DNA from 4 places in the Pseudoalteromonas nanhaiensis genome. Region 1 is predicted to be linked to each of the others. Evidence: predicted binding sites of a transcription regulator. Region 1 holds the regulator's gene; each other region holds the start of a gene.
The links. Region 1 encodes sigma-54, which starts transcription at its own class of promoters, with help from an activator protein. Its sites were predicted from a motif close to GTTGGCACGNNNNTNGNNT; they were not measured.

Region 1 (3,468 bases):
AGTACATCCAGTAATACTCTTTCTTGCTTAATTGCTAAATCGAGTGGCAGCGAGTCAATCGATAGAGGATGTAAGCGTCGCGTTTCAGAAAAGCGTTTGATCAGAGTTTGGTCATCACTGTCTAAATAGAACAGTGTTGGGTTTGCGAAACCTGGCAGGTATTCAAGAATATCATTAAACTCTTGCTGCTCTTTCGGTAAGTTACGCACATCTATGCTGACTGCTATTTTGTCATAGTTGTCAGAAACGCTACGAACAAGCGAAGGTAATAAGTTGACTGGGATATTATCAACACAGTAGTAACCCAAGTCTTCAAGTACACGTAAAGCGACCGATTTACCTGAGCCTGAGCGACCGCTGATGATAATTAATTCCATTTATGCCTCTGCTGATATGACCTGAAACAGTTCGTGGTCTGTTTTAGCGCTACGTAACTGTTTACAAAACTCTTTATCTTTTAGTCTATCAGCAATTGTCGATAAGGTCTTTAGGTGAAGTTGGCTGTCTCCATCTGGTACGATGAGTGCAACGAAAATATCCACAGGTCGGTTATCAATTGCGTCAAAATTGATTGGGGATTCACTCACTATGACAAATGCCTGTGGTTGCTCTGCACCACTCATGCGGCCATGTGGAATAGCAATGCCACGACCAATACCTGTACTGCCTAATTTTTCTCTATTGAGTAAGGCATCAAGGACGTCTTGTTGAGATAAATGAGGAAGCTGCTGGTGAGCCAGCTCGCTGATATATTCAAGGATTCTTTTTTTGCTATTAAAAAGGACCGCAGCTTTGCTGCAGTCCTGGTTAGTAAGTGAACTAAGTTTCATAATTTAGTGTCGAGCTAATTTCTCTTTGTGTTTAATGACTTGACGATCTAGTTTGTCGATTAGCGAGTCAATGGCTGCATACATATCTTGGTGTGCAGTTGAGGCAAAGAGCTCGCCTCCATTTACATGTAAAGTTGCTTCTGCTTTTTGGCTTAATTTTTCTACATCTAGAATGACATGTACATTATTAATGTGGTCAAAATGCCTTTCTAGTTTTGCAAACTTGCTGTTTACATAGTCTCTTAATGAATCAGTGATTTCTACATGACGACCAGTTAAATTTAGTTGCATAAGCATTTTCCTTCTATGTAAAACGTCTAAATCAAACTCTTACGCTGATTAGACGGAGGTATCGCTAGAGACTCTCGATATTTTGCAATTGTGCGTCTAGCTACTTTAATTCCTTGCTCAGCCAATATATCTGCAATTTTACTATCACTCAATGGTTTAGCTGAGTTTTCTGCAGCGATAAGCTTTTTGATCAAAGCGCGAATTGCTGTTGATGAACACTCACCACCGTTTTCTGTGCTGACATGGCTTGAGAAGAAATATTTCAACTCAAAAATCCCGCGAGGGGTGTGCATGTATTTTTGTGTTGTAACACGTGAAATTGTCGATTCATGCATTTCGACCATTTCTGCGACATCGTTCAGCACCATTGGTTTCATGGCTTCTGGGCCATGTTCAAAAAATGCTTGTTGTTGCTGTACGATACAATTGGTCACTTTTAAAAGTGTATCGTTACGGCTCTCTAAGCTTTTAATAAACCATTTAGCTTCTTGTAAATGAGAGCGAATAAACTGGCTATCGCTGCTCGATTTTACTGAGCGTGACATAGCTGCATATTGGCTATTCACTCTAATTTTTGGCATACAATCTGGGTTTAGTTCAACGACCCAACGACCTTTAACTTTTTTAACCGATACATCGGGTATAACGTACTCAGACTCTTCGCGAACTATGCTGTCTGCTGGCTTAGGGTTTAAGCTGTGGATCAGCGTCATTACTTCTTTTAGTTCGCTTTCTTTAAGCTTAGTCTTTTTCATCAAAGTGCGATAGTCGCGACTTGCTAATAATTCAATGTGCTCAGATAAAACCATTTTAGTTTCAGCTAAATACGGCGTACTCGCATCGAATTGGCGAAGCTGGATACATAAGCACTCTTGTAAGCTACGGGCACCAATCCCTACTGGATCAAACAACTGTATTCTCTTTAAGACCGCTTCGACTTCATCTAGTTCGATTTCTTCTTCATCATTATTTTGATTAAAACTTTCGACTATGTCTTCGCAGCTAACAGTTAAAATACCTGAGTCATCAATTGCCTCTACGATGGCGACAGCGATCGCTTCGTCAGTTGGGCTAAATGGTGTGAGTTGTAATTGCCACATAAGGTATTCATGGAGGGTTTCAGTCGATGCACCTTGATAAATTGACTCATCTTCTGGCATTGGACCTGATGATGTTGATGGGGCAGCACTCATGTACTCATCCCATGTCACATCCATGGCTAAATCGTCACTTACGGTGTCTTTGTTAAGGGCATCGCTGCTTTCTTGTTCGTACTCACTCGGCGCTTCTTCGGCCGATGCACTTAGCTGAGTATCATCAGATTCAGCTTTTTGCTCGTTCTTACCAATGTTTTCATCGTTGTAATCTGCTTCTTCCACTTCAAGCAGAGGGTTACTATCAAGTGCTTCTTGAATTTCTTGCTGGAGATCCAATGTACTAAGCTGCAGCAAGCGAATTGCTTGTTGCAGTTGTGGAGTCATTGTAAGTTGCTGGCCCATGCGCAGCTGTAATGATTGCCTCATGTATCCCTAACAATCCTTTTATGTGTTATCGACACCTGTGCAGTCACAGGTAAATTTATATCGATTTATTGTCATTGTTATTTAGTTTAGCAGATGCGCTAGATGGTGGCTTATTGGTTATAGCCTGAATTGCTCACCTAGATACACATCGCGTACGGTTTGGTCAGCTAAAACATGCTCAGGTGTTCCTGATGCAATTAGCTCCCCATGAGAAACAATGTAGGCTTTTTCACAAACATCAAGGGTTTCTCTAACATTATGGTCAGTGATTAATACACCAATACCACGATTTTTTAAGTGTTCAATAATTTTCTTTATATCTAACACTGAAATAGGATCAACACCAGCAAAAGGCTCATCTAACAAGATAAATTTAGGGTTTGCTGCTAATGCCCGAGCAATTTCTACGCGACGACGCTCGCCCCCAGATAAGGCCATGCCTTGACTATCACGAATATGCTGAATACTAAATTCATCAAGTAAGTTGTTGAGTGTTTCTTCTCGGCCTTGTTTATTTAAATCTTTACGCGTTTCTAAAATAGCCATTAGGTTTTGATAAACCGTTAACTTTCTAAAAATAGATGACTCTTGTGGTAGGTAACCAATCCCTAAACGTGCTCGGCTATGCATTGGCAAAAGTGTAATATCGTTATCATCAATGCTGATCTTGCCTTTATCGCTAGGTACTAAGCCAACAATCATATAGAAAGTGGTGGTTTTGCCTGCGCCATTTGGGCCAAGCAAACCAACGATACTGCCCGCTTCAACTTCAAGACCCACATTTTTGACAACTTGGCGGCCTTTATAGCTTTTTGCTAAAAGCT
Region 2 (3,468 bases), on a different contig from region 1:
AAAAGATCAGTTCATCAATACGCTGAATTGATGAACTCCACTTATTTTCAATTAATGTATCTAAAGATTCACTCTTGAGTACCCAATTTTGCCGCGTTGCTCTTTCAAGGCTATTTAAGTCTTGCTTTAAATTGTTAAATACCTTAGTGATTTCATCATTATCACCCACAATTTCTTGCGTAACAGCCAGCTGTTTATTCAGTGCGTTTAAAAACAAAATCACCACTAAACACAATGGTAATAAGGAAAGTAAAATACTACATACAAACTGACCAATTAGGCTTGGTCGCCAGCTTAAACACTGTTTGCACTTAATTACTATGCTACTTTGCATACTTACCCTCATAAGAAACGCTGGCATTCATTATTCGTGAATGAACTTAGACACTCGCTGAATCCGAACTGAAAAAAGACAACTTACTGCCTAAATCAGGCGCAACGTTGCTATTTTGCAACAACACAACCAATTGAAAATTAAGATAAAAAAATAAAAACCAATAATTACGTTGCAAAAAAGACACATTACTCTGTAACTATTTCGTACCCAATAACAGCAAAATAACATAAATCATTGATAAAAAAGAAGAATAAAAGTTGGCACTGTTATTGTATTAGCACTTACAAATAAGTTTATTAGGACAGCAAATGAAAACGAGGACCTACACACTAGCCGTGCTGTTGAGTGTAATTTCAATGAGCAGTAATGCATTTGATTTAAAAGATACATTCAATGAATTAGATAAAGATAGCAATGGTTTTTTGAGTGATGCTGAAGCATCTGAAGACGCTTTATTACATGGAAACTTCACTCAAATTGATAGCAATCAAGATGGTCAAATTTCATTTGCAGAGTTTAAATCATTTATTAATTAGGAGTGTGTGATGAAACAACTTTTTGCAGCATTCTCGTTGATGTTTTTAGTTATCAGTGCCACCGTTTTAGCATCGCAAATGGATGTGCGTTTTGCGAAATTTGATACCAATGCCGATGGCGAAATTTCATTAACAGAAGCAACCAAACACGATAACTTACTTAAGCAATTTGCCGATCTGGATGAAAACGGCGATCAAGTTCTGTCTGAACAAGAGTTTGAGAAATTCAAACCTTAACGGCTTAAAGTGCTTGCCATAATCCCAGAGGGAATGTGTAAACGGATTTAAATTTTGGGACTTAAATTATGGCAAGCACTTTTACCAAAGCGTGTTGACCTTTGTGGATTAAAATTTGTTCACTCTGGGGACGATTCAATCGTGGCGCGAGATTTGTAACCTAGTGGGCTAAGTAAAAATCGAGCAACAAAGAGTTAATCGCCCCTAGGAAGAACCCGAAGGGCAGCGCGCCCTAATAAAGGAGAGTAATTATGAGAATTTTCTGGCTTGCTTCATGTACCTTAATTACTATAAGCTTCAACAGCTTAGCATTGGATGTAAAACAGCGCTTTGATCACCTAGATAAAGATAAAAACGGCTTTTTATCTTTGGAAGAACTTTCATCTCAACCGCATTTAAAAAAGCATATGGCGCAGTGGGATGAAAATAAAGATCAACAAATATCGCTTCTTGAATTTAAACACTACTTAACAAATAAGAGTTAAAGCAATGTCAAAATTAACCTTTGCCAGCCTCGCAATGTGTTGCGTATTTAGTACAATCAGTGTCGCTGCAGATAGTATTGGTGAAAAATTTAAACAACTAGACCGTAATGAAGATGGCTTCTTGAGCCGCTCAGAATCTGCTCGAGATCCAGCTTTATGGTCTCGGTTTAGTAATTACGATAATAATAAAGATAACAAGCTATCTCTCTCAGAATACAAGGCTTATGCCAGTAAATAGCCGTTATTTTTAGTCGAAATTTTCTTCTGTGAGTTGCAGTTTACTGCAACTCTGATACTGTTTTCATACATTAAAAAAATAATTAAAAGATTATGAAACTTATCATCAGCCTACTGGCAACAGCTTCACTGAGTTGTTTTGCCAACACCACAGTTATCTACAATGTAAATGGTTATACACCAACCTACCAAGGTGAAACCCAACACTTTTCAGCACTGGTTTTTAAAGACGGTAAAGTCGTAAAAACTGGCGATGACTCAATTAAAAAAAGCTTCCCTGACGCTACCACTATTGATGGCAAACAAGCCACTCTTTTACCTGGTTTAGTCGATGCTCATGGTCATGTGATTGGTTTAGGTAATAATCTGTCTCAACTTGATGTCAGAAATACCCGTTCAGCAGATGAGGTTGGCAAAATGCTGGCTGAATTTGCTAAAGATAAACAAGGCTGGATCATTGGCCGCGGCTGGAACCAAGAACAATGGCCCGGCGGACAGTTTCCAACCGCTGCTGATTTAGACAAATATGTAAAAGATAAACCCGTGGTACTTTCTCGGGTTGACGGCCATGCGGTCTGGGTTAACTCAAAAGCAATAGAATTAGCTGGGATATCTGCAGCCACCGATTCACCTGCTGGGGGAGAAATCATCAAACTGACTTCAGGTGAGCCATCAGGCGTATTTATTGATAAAGCCGAAACGCTTATTACAAAGCATGTACCAAAAGTAAGCCATGCCAGCATTAATACAGCATTAGACAATGCTGGTGAGCATTTACTAAGTTTGGGGATCACCTCAACCCATGATGCTGGTATCGATTATGATACATGGCAAGTATATAAGCAGCGTTCTGAGCAAAATACCCTGCCAGTTAGAATCGTCGCCATGCTTAGTGCCGCCGATCCTAAGCTAGAAGCCATGCTTAAAGCTGGTCGTTATAAAGATATGAACGACATGCTGTCTATTCGCAGTGTCAAAGTATACGCTGACGGTGCCTTGGGTAGTCGGGGTGCCGCTCTAATCGAAGAGTATGCAGATCGTAAAAATCATCATGGCTTAATGCTTGAAACCCAAGAGAAACTTGAACAATTATTTAACCTGAGTTTTGCTCATGGCTTTAGTGCGAACACCCACGCCATTGGTGATAAAGCCAACCATGTAGTGTTAGATGCTTACGAAAATGTGTTTAAAAAATCAGGAGGCATTTTACTGCGTAACCGCATTGAACATGCACAAATTGTTGCCCCTGATGACATTCCTCGCTTTAAGACACTAAAAATTATTCCATCAATGCAACCCGTTCATGCAACCTCTGATATGCATATGGCTGAGCAGCGTTTAACTGAGAAACAACTTGAAGGGGCTTACGCTTGGAAAACCTTTTTAGCGCAAGGTTCAGTAATTGCAGCGGGTTCTGATTTTCCTGTAGAGCTTGCCGACCCATTTGATGGTTTATATTCAGCCATTACACGAATGGATCACAATCAACAGCCTGAAGGCGGCTGGCGTCCTCAAGAATTATTATCTCGCGATGAAGCGCTGCGTGCTTTTACTTTAGGTGGTGCTTATGCCGCACATCAAGAGTTTAAAGTTGGTAGCTTAGAGCAAGGCAAATGGGCTGACTTTATTATGATTG
Region 3 (3,468 bases), on a different contig from region 1:
TAAATAGCCATTATCATTTGGTGATGTGACAATAATTTGGCTTGTTGAGCCGGCAACAAAATCAGTTACAAACTTGACCCCATCGTCAGAGCTATCTACTGATGACTGGAGAAGATCACTGGCAGTGTTTAGGTTTTCTCCATCAACACTTGCACCGAGATAAACAAGGTTAGATTGGTCTTCATTAGGATCGAACAAGTGTCTTGCACCGCTATCTTCTAACGTTGTTTGATAAGGTCTAGGCGCATCACCAAAATCAATCGAGTTATCTGTAACTTTTACCTCTGCTATAGCACAACGTGCCCCATCATTTTGGTTAGATGTAGGGCCCAACGTAAACACAGACGCAGTTGGTGTATAACCCGACACAGGGCTGATGTTTAAATTAACCCTATGGACTTTACCGCTTCGATTGTTACTAAAATAAAACTGTCCTTGCAAATCAAAGTAAGCTGCACCATTGGCGCCTGTATCACCTGCAATGTCGAGATTTGTAATAAAAACAGGGCCACCATTTTCAACGTTGATCTCATATAAGTCGCCGTTTGATTCAACAGCGTAAAGAAGAGTACTGTGCGGATGAAATGCAAAGTCATAAATAGAGAGATTCCAGTTAGCAGAGCCTGGAATTAATTCAGCTTGGTATTGTTCATTTTGTGCTGTTAAATTAATGGCGTAAAGGCCAAAGCGTGGATGATATAAGTAATACACAGCCTTCTTTTGCTGCTCATCAACTAAAATATCACCCACATAAAAGTTCGTATCTGGTAAGCCGCTTACATTTAAACGCTCTAGCTTGTATTGGTTATTTATGCGTACCACACTTTTAGGGGCTTGCTTACTAAAACCATACATGTATTGGTCTTGGTAATTAAAACCCACCGCATTAACACTGTCGTTATTAGCTTCGCTTGCAAAATCCATTGCTGCTGCAAGCACTGTCGTTTTCGCAGATACTAAATCAACACCATACATCTGTGCGGGCGAACCCTGAATTAAAAATGCTTTACTTGGACACTGCTCAAATGGTGCTGCACTTACCAAGCCGTTAGCAAGTGCCGCTGTTAAGTAAATGAGTATGTTAATTTTCATAATTACACTCTCCTTTGGGTGTGTAATTACTTAAAGCAGCAACCATTCCAAAAAATAAATTGCCTTTTAACAATGCGTTATAAAAATCTAGCCAATATTATTCGCAAGTTGCGAGAAGAATAATTGCATAATGCAATTCCTTTTAGCTATAAAAGCAAATCATTCCCATTTAAAAGTATGACATGCTAGACTAGTTGGGATTTAAAAAAATAATAAACCCTACTATGAAACTTAAAGCCGCTGTTTTTCTGTATTTTGCCTTATCAATGAACTGTGCTTTTGCATCATCATTGCAAAACCATATTGACGAAGCCAGAGCAATCAGTGATTACCAAAAACGATATGAGTATTTATTAAGTATCGATAAACAACTTTTAGAATCTGCAAGCCTTGCAGAAAGAATCAGTTTTAACGTTAGATTAATTCACGTCCATATACAGCTAGGGCAGTTTCAGCAGGCGCAAACTATCATAGATGAGCTTGAAGCAGGCCCAAAATACAAAAACGACTCCCCTATATACAGCGAGTTGTATCTTGCTAAAGCACGACTGGCCTACAGAAAAAGTGACTTAGAAACCGCAATTTCGTTATCTCAACAAAATGTCGCGCTATTTCAGCGTTTGCAACTTAGCGATTATGAAATTGACGCCGTGGCGAGCCTTGTCAGTGCCTATCATAATGCTGGTGAGTATCAAGCCGCCTTGAACTTGCTTGAGGTTTATATTCACGACAACAATCGCGAATTAACCTTAAAGCAAAAAGAAATGCTCTACCATGGTTACTCACGTAATCTTGAGCAGTTAGACCGGTTAACGCTTGCTCTGGAATATAAACTAAAACGCCGCGAGCTAGTTCAGCAGATGTCACCGTCTATTTCATTACAAGCAGGCATACCCTATTCGATTGCGCAAAGTTATTTAGATTTAGACCAATACGAAAAAGCAAAGAGCGAGTTTATTACAGCGCTTAGTTTTGATAGACAAACGGGGTCACTTTCAGATATCGGACATAGCTTAGTTAAGTTATCACAATGCGAATATGGGCTACACAATTACACTAAAGCACTTGAATACGCACAAGAGGCTCAGCAAGTATTTGCTAGTTATAACAGCACAAGAAATACCGCTTGGGCTAAGCATAATATTGCAATAAATTTGCTTGAAATTGATAAAGCTGATCAAGCATTAGCAATTGAAAAGCAAGTAATCACTGAACTGAAAGAAGACGATCACTTATATACTGATGTGTTACTGACATTAGCAAAACTATACATTGGCTCGACTGAGCTTAAACAAGCTAAACATTATGCACAGCAGGCCTTTCAAATAAGTAATCAAAAAAATAGGCTGCAAAAGCAGATCCTTGCCCTTGAACATCTAATTACAGTTGCACAACAGCAAGCTGATTATCAACAAGCATTGTCGTATCAACGCACTATCACGGAGCTTGAAAAAAACTTTGCCCATAACAACTACAATCAACGTTTAGCAGAGTTACAAAACTCAATTGCTATTCGCGACCGAGATTTGGCCATTCAAAATTTAAAACTGCAAGACCATGAAAAAAGCCAAGCCATAGCCTCACAGCGTCAAACAATCTTATACAGCATTTTATTATTTAGCTTGCTTTTAGCTGTAATGGGCATTGCATTATTAAGAGTAAAACAAAGAAAACAACTGATTGAACAACGCCGGAATTATCTAGATAAACAAATCAGCCAACGTAGTAAGTTATTATCACAAGTTGCCCACGAACTAAGTGGTCCATTAACAGGGTTGCGCTTACACCTTGAAACTCTGCAAGCTGGTCTTACTCAATTTAATGAGCTTACCTACGAAAAGCTCAACCAAAAAATCACCGACATGGCGACCTTAGTTGCTGATTTAAATAAAATCTCTCTTTTAGAGCAAAGTAGTTTTCAGCTCAAGCTAACAGCAATTAATGCTGCTGCATATTTCCAAAGTTTACACGCAGATATGGTGATCCAGCTGGATCAATTTGAAGTGGGATTCACACAAAACATGGCCGATGAATTAACATTAGAGTGTGATGCAACAAGGCTTTCACAGTTATTTGCAAACTTAATCAGTAATTCGCTTAAGTACACGCATCAGCCCGGTAAGATTAATTTAACGATTAGCCAAAGCCAAACTCAGCTCTTAATCTGCTATGAAGACTCAGCCCCTGGCGTGAGCGATGAAAGTTTAACAAAGATTTTTGACCACCTTTATAGAGTGCCAGACTTAAATACAGTTAAGCAATCAGGATCAGGGATTGGGCTTGCGATAGTAAAACAAATTGTCGAAGCCCATAATTGGCGTATTACGGCAGCCCATAGCGAACTAGGTGGTGTCCGCTATGACTTAACGATTGCTA
Region 4 (3,468 bases), on a different contig from region 1:
AATACCCCAAAAGCCTTGGGCGCCATTTTGTACCCTGAATTTAAAAATCTTGAGAGTGCGCGAATCAAAATGGATGAGGTTATCCGAGATTTTGCACATGAACTTACAGACGAAGCATTGGAATCTAATCTGTCGTATAGCAATACCAAAGGTGAGCCGTTTAACAAAAAATTTGGTCACCTTATTCAGCATTTTTTCAATCATCAAACTCACCACCGTGGGCAAGCTTCCACTCTTCTTAGCCAAGCAGGTGTTGAGGTTGGTGTTACTGATTTACTGGTCAAAATTCCAAATGCGTAAAAGGTATAACAAGCACATCAAACACGTTCCGGCCGCAAAAAGCGCGGCCTCCACTGGACAGCCTACGCTTCGCTTCGGCTGCCGTTTATGTGGGCATTACTGATTAAATACTCTAACGTGTTTTTGTCCAAAAACGAGTTTGAACTACCCCTTTGTTCGTTCTTTGGCTTTAGTTAATTTGCTTATCTAAATGGTTAAGTTAACTAATAGCATCTGAGGTTAATTAAACGCTTGCTATCTTTTTGGTGCGACTATTTGTTGCTAAGCTTTTGAAACTTTGGCAACAATGCTGTTTGCAACGTCTATTAATGATTGGTTTTGTGACATTGCCGCTTTTTGGAGCAGTTGATGGGCTTGATGCTCACCCACATTAGAGCTTTGCATTAATAACATTTTTGCTCTGCCTATCACCTTTTGCTCATGCAATGCGCGTTTTACATTTTCTAGTTCTTCACTCATTTGGTTAATATGGTTTGCTTGTTCACAAATTAAATCATAAAACGATTTATGCCCAGATTGAACATCATGTTGCTGCTCATCAGCATTTATTTCTACGCCATGCAGCCCTGAAAAGCGACGGTCAAAGAGCATGTTAAAACCCGGATCAGTCTCATTGTTTTCGCTGATTTTTTCCATTAAAAGGTTGTGATTAGATATTTTCGCTTCAGCTTCTTTAATCCTTACTTGAACTTGCTCCATTAGCCTAGTAGTCAGCATAGTTTCGATATTTTGAAGGGCATCTATTCGTTTAGTTGCAACTTCATACCAGACTTCACCAAGCTCGGGTGTGTAGCTATTTGATGCGGACACCGCTTTGAACATTGCTCTGAGTTTATTAATGTCATTAGTTAGTTCAGAGAGTTGTATCGCTTGCCAGGCTGCTTGTTCTTGGCTAACCGAAAACTCTAAAAACCGCTCAAATACGTCGTGTTGTGCGCTTTCAAGTTCATGCATTTTCGATAATATTTTTGGCTCATGTTTTTGTTGCGAAAACCCAATGGCTCCTAAAGCACGCTCTTGCCCTGCAAGCTCTTTACCTTGAATGAAGTTAAACAGTGCAACTAAAAGTTTGGTTATTGACGCATCACTTGATACATCTGCTGCTTCAAATATTAGGTTTATGATTTTACTAATTAATCGGCAATACGCATCGGTAGATTTTAAAGGTGTAATCTGTAGTTTTTGAATTTGCTTTCTTAACTTTGGTAGCTGTTCAAGACCTTGAGAAGCTAAAGTAATTGACGTTAATAGTCTTGTTTGGGTGTGAATTGAATCACTATTTAAGAACTTTGAAATAAGTAAATCGAGTAGTTGCTCCTCTGCCTCTGAGCTATTCTTAAATTGCACAGGTAAATTTGTTTTATAGGCGACACCTTTTGACCCTAGATAAACATTCGTTGTTCCGCGCTCTCTTTGCAGCTGATGGATCATCTGTGTCGCAGCTATAACTATTTTACAGTTTGAAGCTAACGCCTTTAGGCTATTCAGCTCGGCATATTTTGCTGCGAGTAAAAAGCGTTTGGTACAGGTTGAAGATGTCGGCATAGGTTCTTATTACTAATATTGAATAGATACCATCAAGCAATTATTATTCCCTAAAAATTAATAGTCATTTTTAAGCAAGGTAAAATCAGTTTTGCTCGAATATTATCTGCGTTGTGCCACTGTAAATGGGGTTTACAGAGAGATTTAAAAATCAGATCACAAGTTTTATGGTTCAATTTCGCAAGCCCCTTCTTTATTTCGTTTACTGATTCGCCCCAAAGTGATGCGTGCCACGCTCCAAAGTAAAGCAAATGTTAACTTTTGATTTGGTGAAAGCAAAAGTGAAAAAGTTAAACTATTGAAAGGATTTAGTTTTATTTTTTGGTTATTTTTGGCATATAACTTGTTTAATAAATTATGAACAGTTGAATAGGCTGTGACAATTGGAAATGCAAAGGACAATGGCGTCCGCAACCTGCTCTTAAAAGTAAGAGTCGGTGCGGGCGTTTTTTTTTGCCTGAAAGATGGTCATTTTAACTGTGAAACAGATTAAAGATTAACAATGAAAGGTGAATAACATGGCTTATTTATTACCAAGTGACTTCGTTACAAAAATGGTGGATGCGGGCGAATCAAAAATATATATGTCCACGCGAGATACGCTAATTCGTGCTTATATGGCTGGAGCTATTTTAGCCTTAGCTGCTGTATTTGCGATCACAGTTGCAGTGCAAACCGGTGTATTTCTGCTCGGCGCGGTACTGTTCCCTGTAGGCTTTTGTATGCTTTATTTAATGGGGTTTGATCTATTAACCGGTGTGTTCATGTTAACACCATTAGCTTGGCTTGCTCGTCGGCCAGGCGTTACTTGGCCACAAATTTTGCGAAACTGGGGATTAGTTTTTGTTGGCAACTTTGCTGGCGCTCTGACTGTTGCTGTCATGATGGCGTTTGTATTTACCATGGGCTTTAATACCGATGGTGGGGCTATTGCAGCTAAGGTTGCTAGTATCGGTGAAGCGCGTACATTAGGTTATGCTAAATACGGTTTTGAAGGATGGATGACCATTTTCATCCGTGGCATGCTATGTAACTGGATGGTATCTATGGGTGTTGTGGGTGCTATGGTGTCAACACATGTTAGCGGTAAAGTGATTGCTATGTGGATGCCTATTATGCTGTTCTTTTTTATGGCGTTTGAACATTCGGTTGTAAACATGTTTTTGTTCCCATTTAGCTTGATCATGGGTGGTGATTTCTCTGTTGTTGATTATTTAATTTGGAATGAAATTCCAACTGCGCTTGGAAACTTGGTAGGTGGTCTAGCATTTACTGGGCTTACTTTGTACACAACGCACTATCGTACAAAACCAAAGCGCAAGTTAGCGACAACTGCAGCACCTATTGGTGACAATGTAATTGCTAAGTAATTAATGCAATCAATGTACAAAAACAACAAAGACGCATTAACTATGACAGCCGATGTAATAGCAGGGTTTTATACATCTCGCGGGAACAAAGCGGTTAATCAGGATAGTGTTAAATGCACTATCCCCGCATTAACAGAGTCTCGCTCAAAAGGGGCTGTAGCTGCTGTTGCAGACGGCATAAGTAGCAGCCAAGTCAGTCAGCATGCAAGTGACTTGGCTGTGATGCTTTTCTGTGATGAATATTTACGTACCA

Region 2: a site for sigma-54 is predicted at 1,251-1,269, ahead of ACSFVZ_RS01995 (EF-hand domain-containing protein). Genes of this name have one in related genera too.
Region 3: a site for sigma-54 is predicted at 1,126-1,144, ahead of ACSFVZ_RS02535 (LruC domain-containing protein). Genes of this name have one in related genera too.
Region 4: a site for sigma-54 is predicted at 2,176-2,194, ahead of ACSFVZ_RS06185 (formate/nitrite transporter family protein). Genes of this name have one in related genera too.

Annotation. Positions count from the first base shown of each region.
Region 1 covers NZ_JBPNYQ010000033.1:16,371-19,838, forward strand. The annotation lists gene rapZ (RNase adapter RapZ) at 1-377, opposite strand, end outside; gene ptsN (PTS IIA-like nitrogen regulatory protein PtsN) at 378-830, opposite strand; gene hpf (ribosome hibernation promoting factor) at 834-1,121, opposite strand; gene ACSFVZ_RS19130 (RNA polymerase factor sigma-54) at 1,148-2,644, opposite strand; gene lptB (LPS export ABC transporter ATP-binding protein) at 2,762-3,468, opposite strand, start outside.
Region 2 covers NZ_JBPNYQ010000001.1:444,601-448,068, reverse strand. The annotation lists gene ACSFVZ_RS02010 (HAMP domain-containing sensor histidine kinase) at 1-334, opposite strand, end outside; gene ACSFVZ_RS02005 (EF-hand domain-containing protein) at 646-873, shown strand; gene ACSFVZ_RS02000 (PLC family EF-hand domain-containing protein) at 883-1,110, shown strand; gene ACSFVZ_RS01995 (EF-hand domain-containing protein) at 1,362-1,595, shown strand; gene ACSFVZ_RS01990 (EF-hand domain-containing protein) at 1,600-1,833, shown strand; gene ACSFVZ_RS01985 (amidohydrolase) at 1,926-3,468, shown strand, end outside.
Region 3 covers NZ_JBPNYQ010000002.1:51,701-55,168, forward strand. The annotation lists gene ACSFVZ_RS02535 (LruC domain-containing protein) at 1-1,092, opposite strand, end outside; gene ACSFVZ_RS02540 (ATP-binding protein) at 1,317-3,468, shown strand, end outside; gene ACSFVZ_RS02545 (M28 family peptidase) at 3,466-3,468, opposite strand, start outside.
Region 4 covers NZ_JBPNYQ010000004.1:200,529-203,996, forward strand. The annotation lists gene ACSFVZ_RS06175 (DinB family protein) at 1-300, shown strand, start outside; gene ACSFVZ_RS06180 (nitrate- and nitrite sensing domain-containing protein) at 562-1,845, opposite strand; gene ACSFVZ_RS06185 (formate/nitrite transporter family protein) at 2,364-3,215, shown strand; gene ACSFVZ_RS06190 (bifunctional protein-serine/threonine kinase/phosphatase) at 3,219-3,468, shown strand, end outside.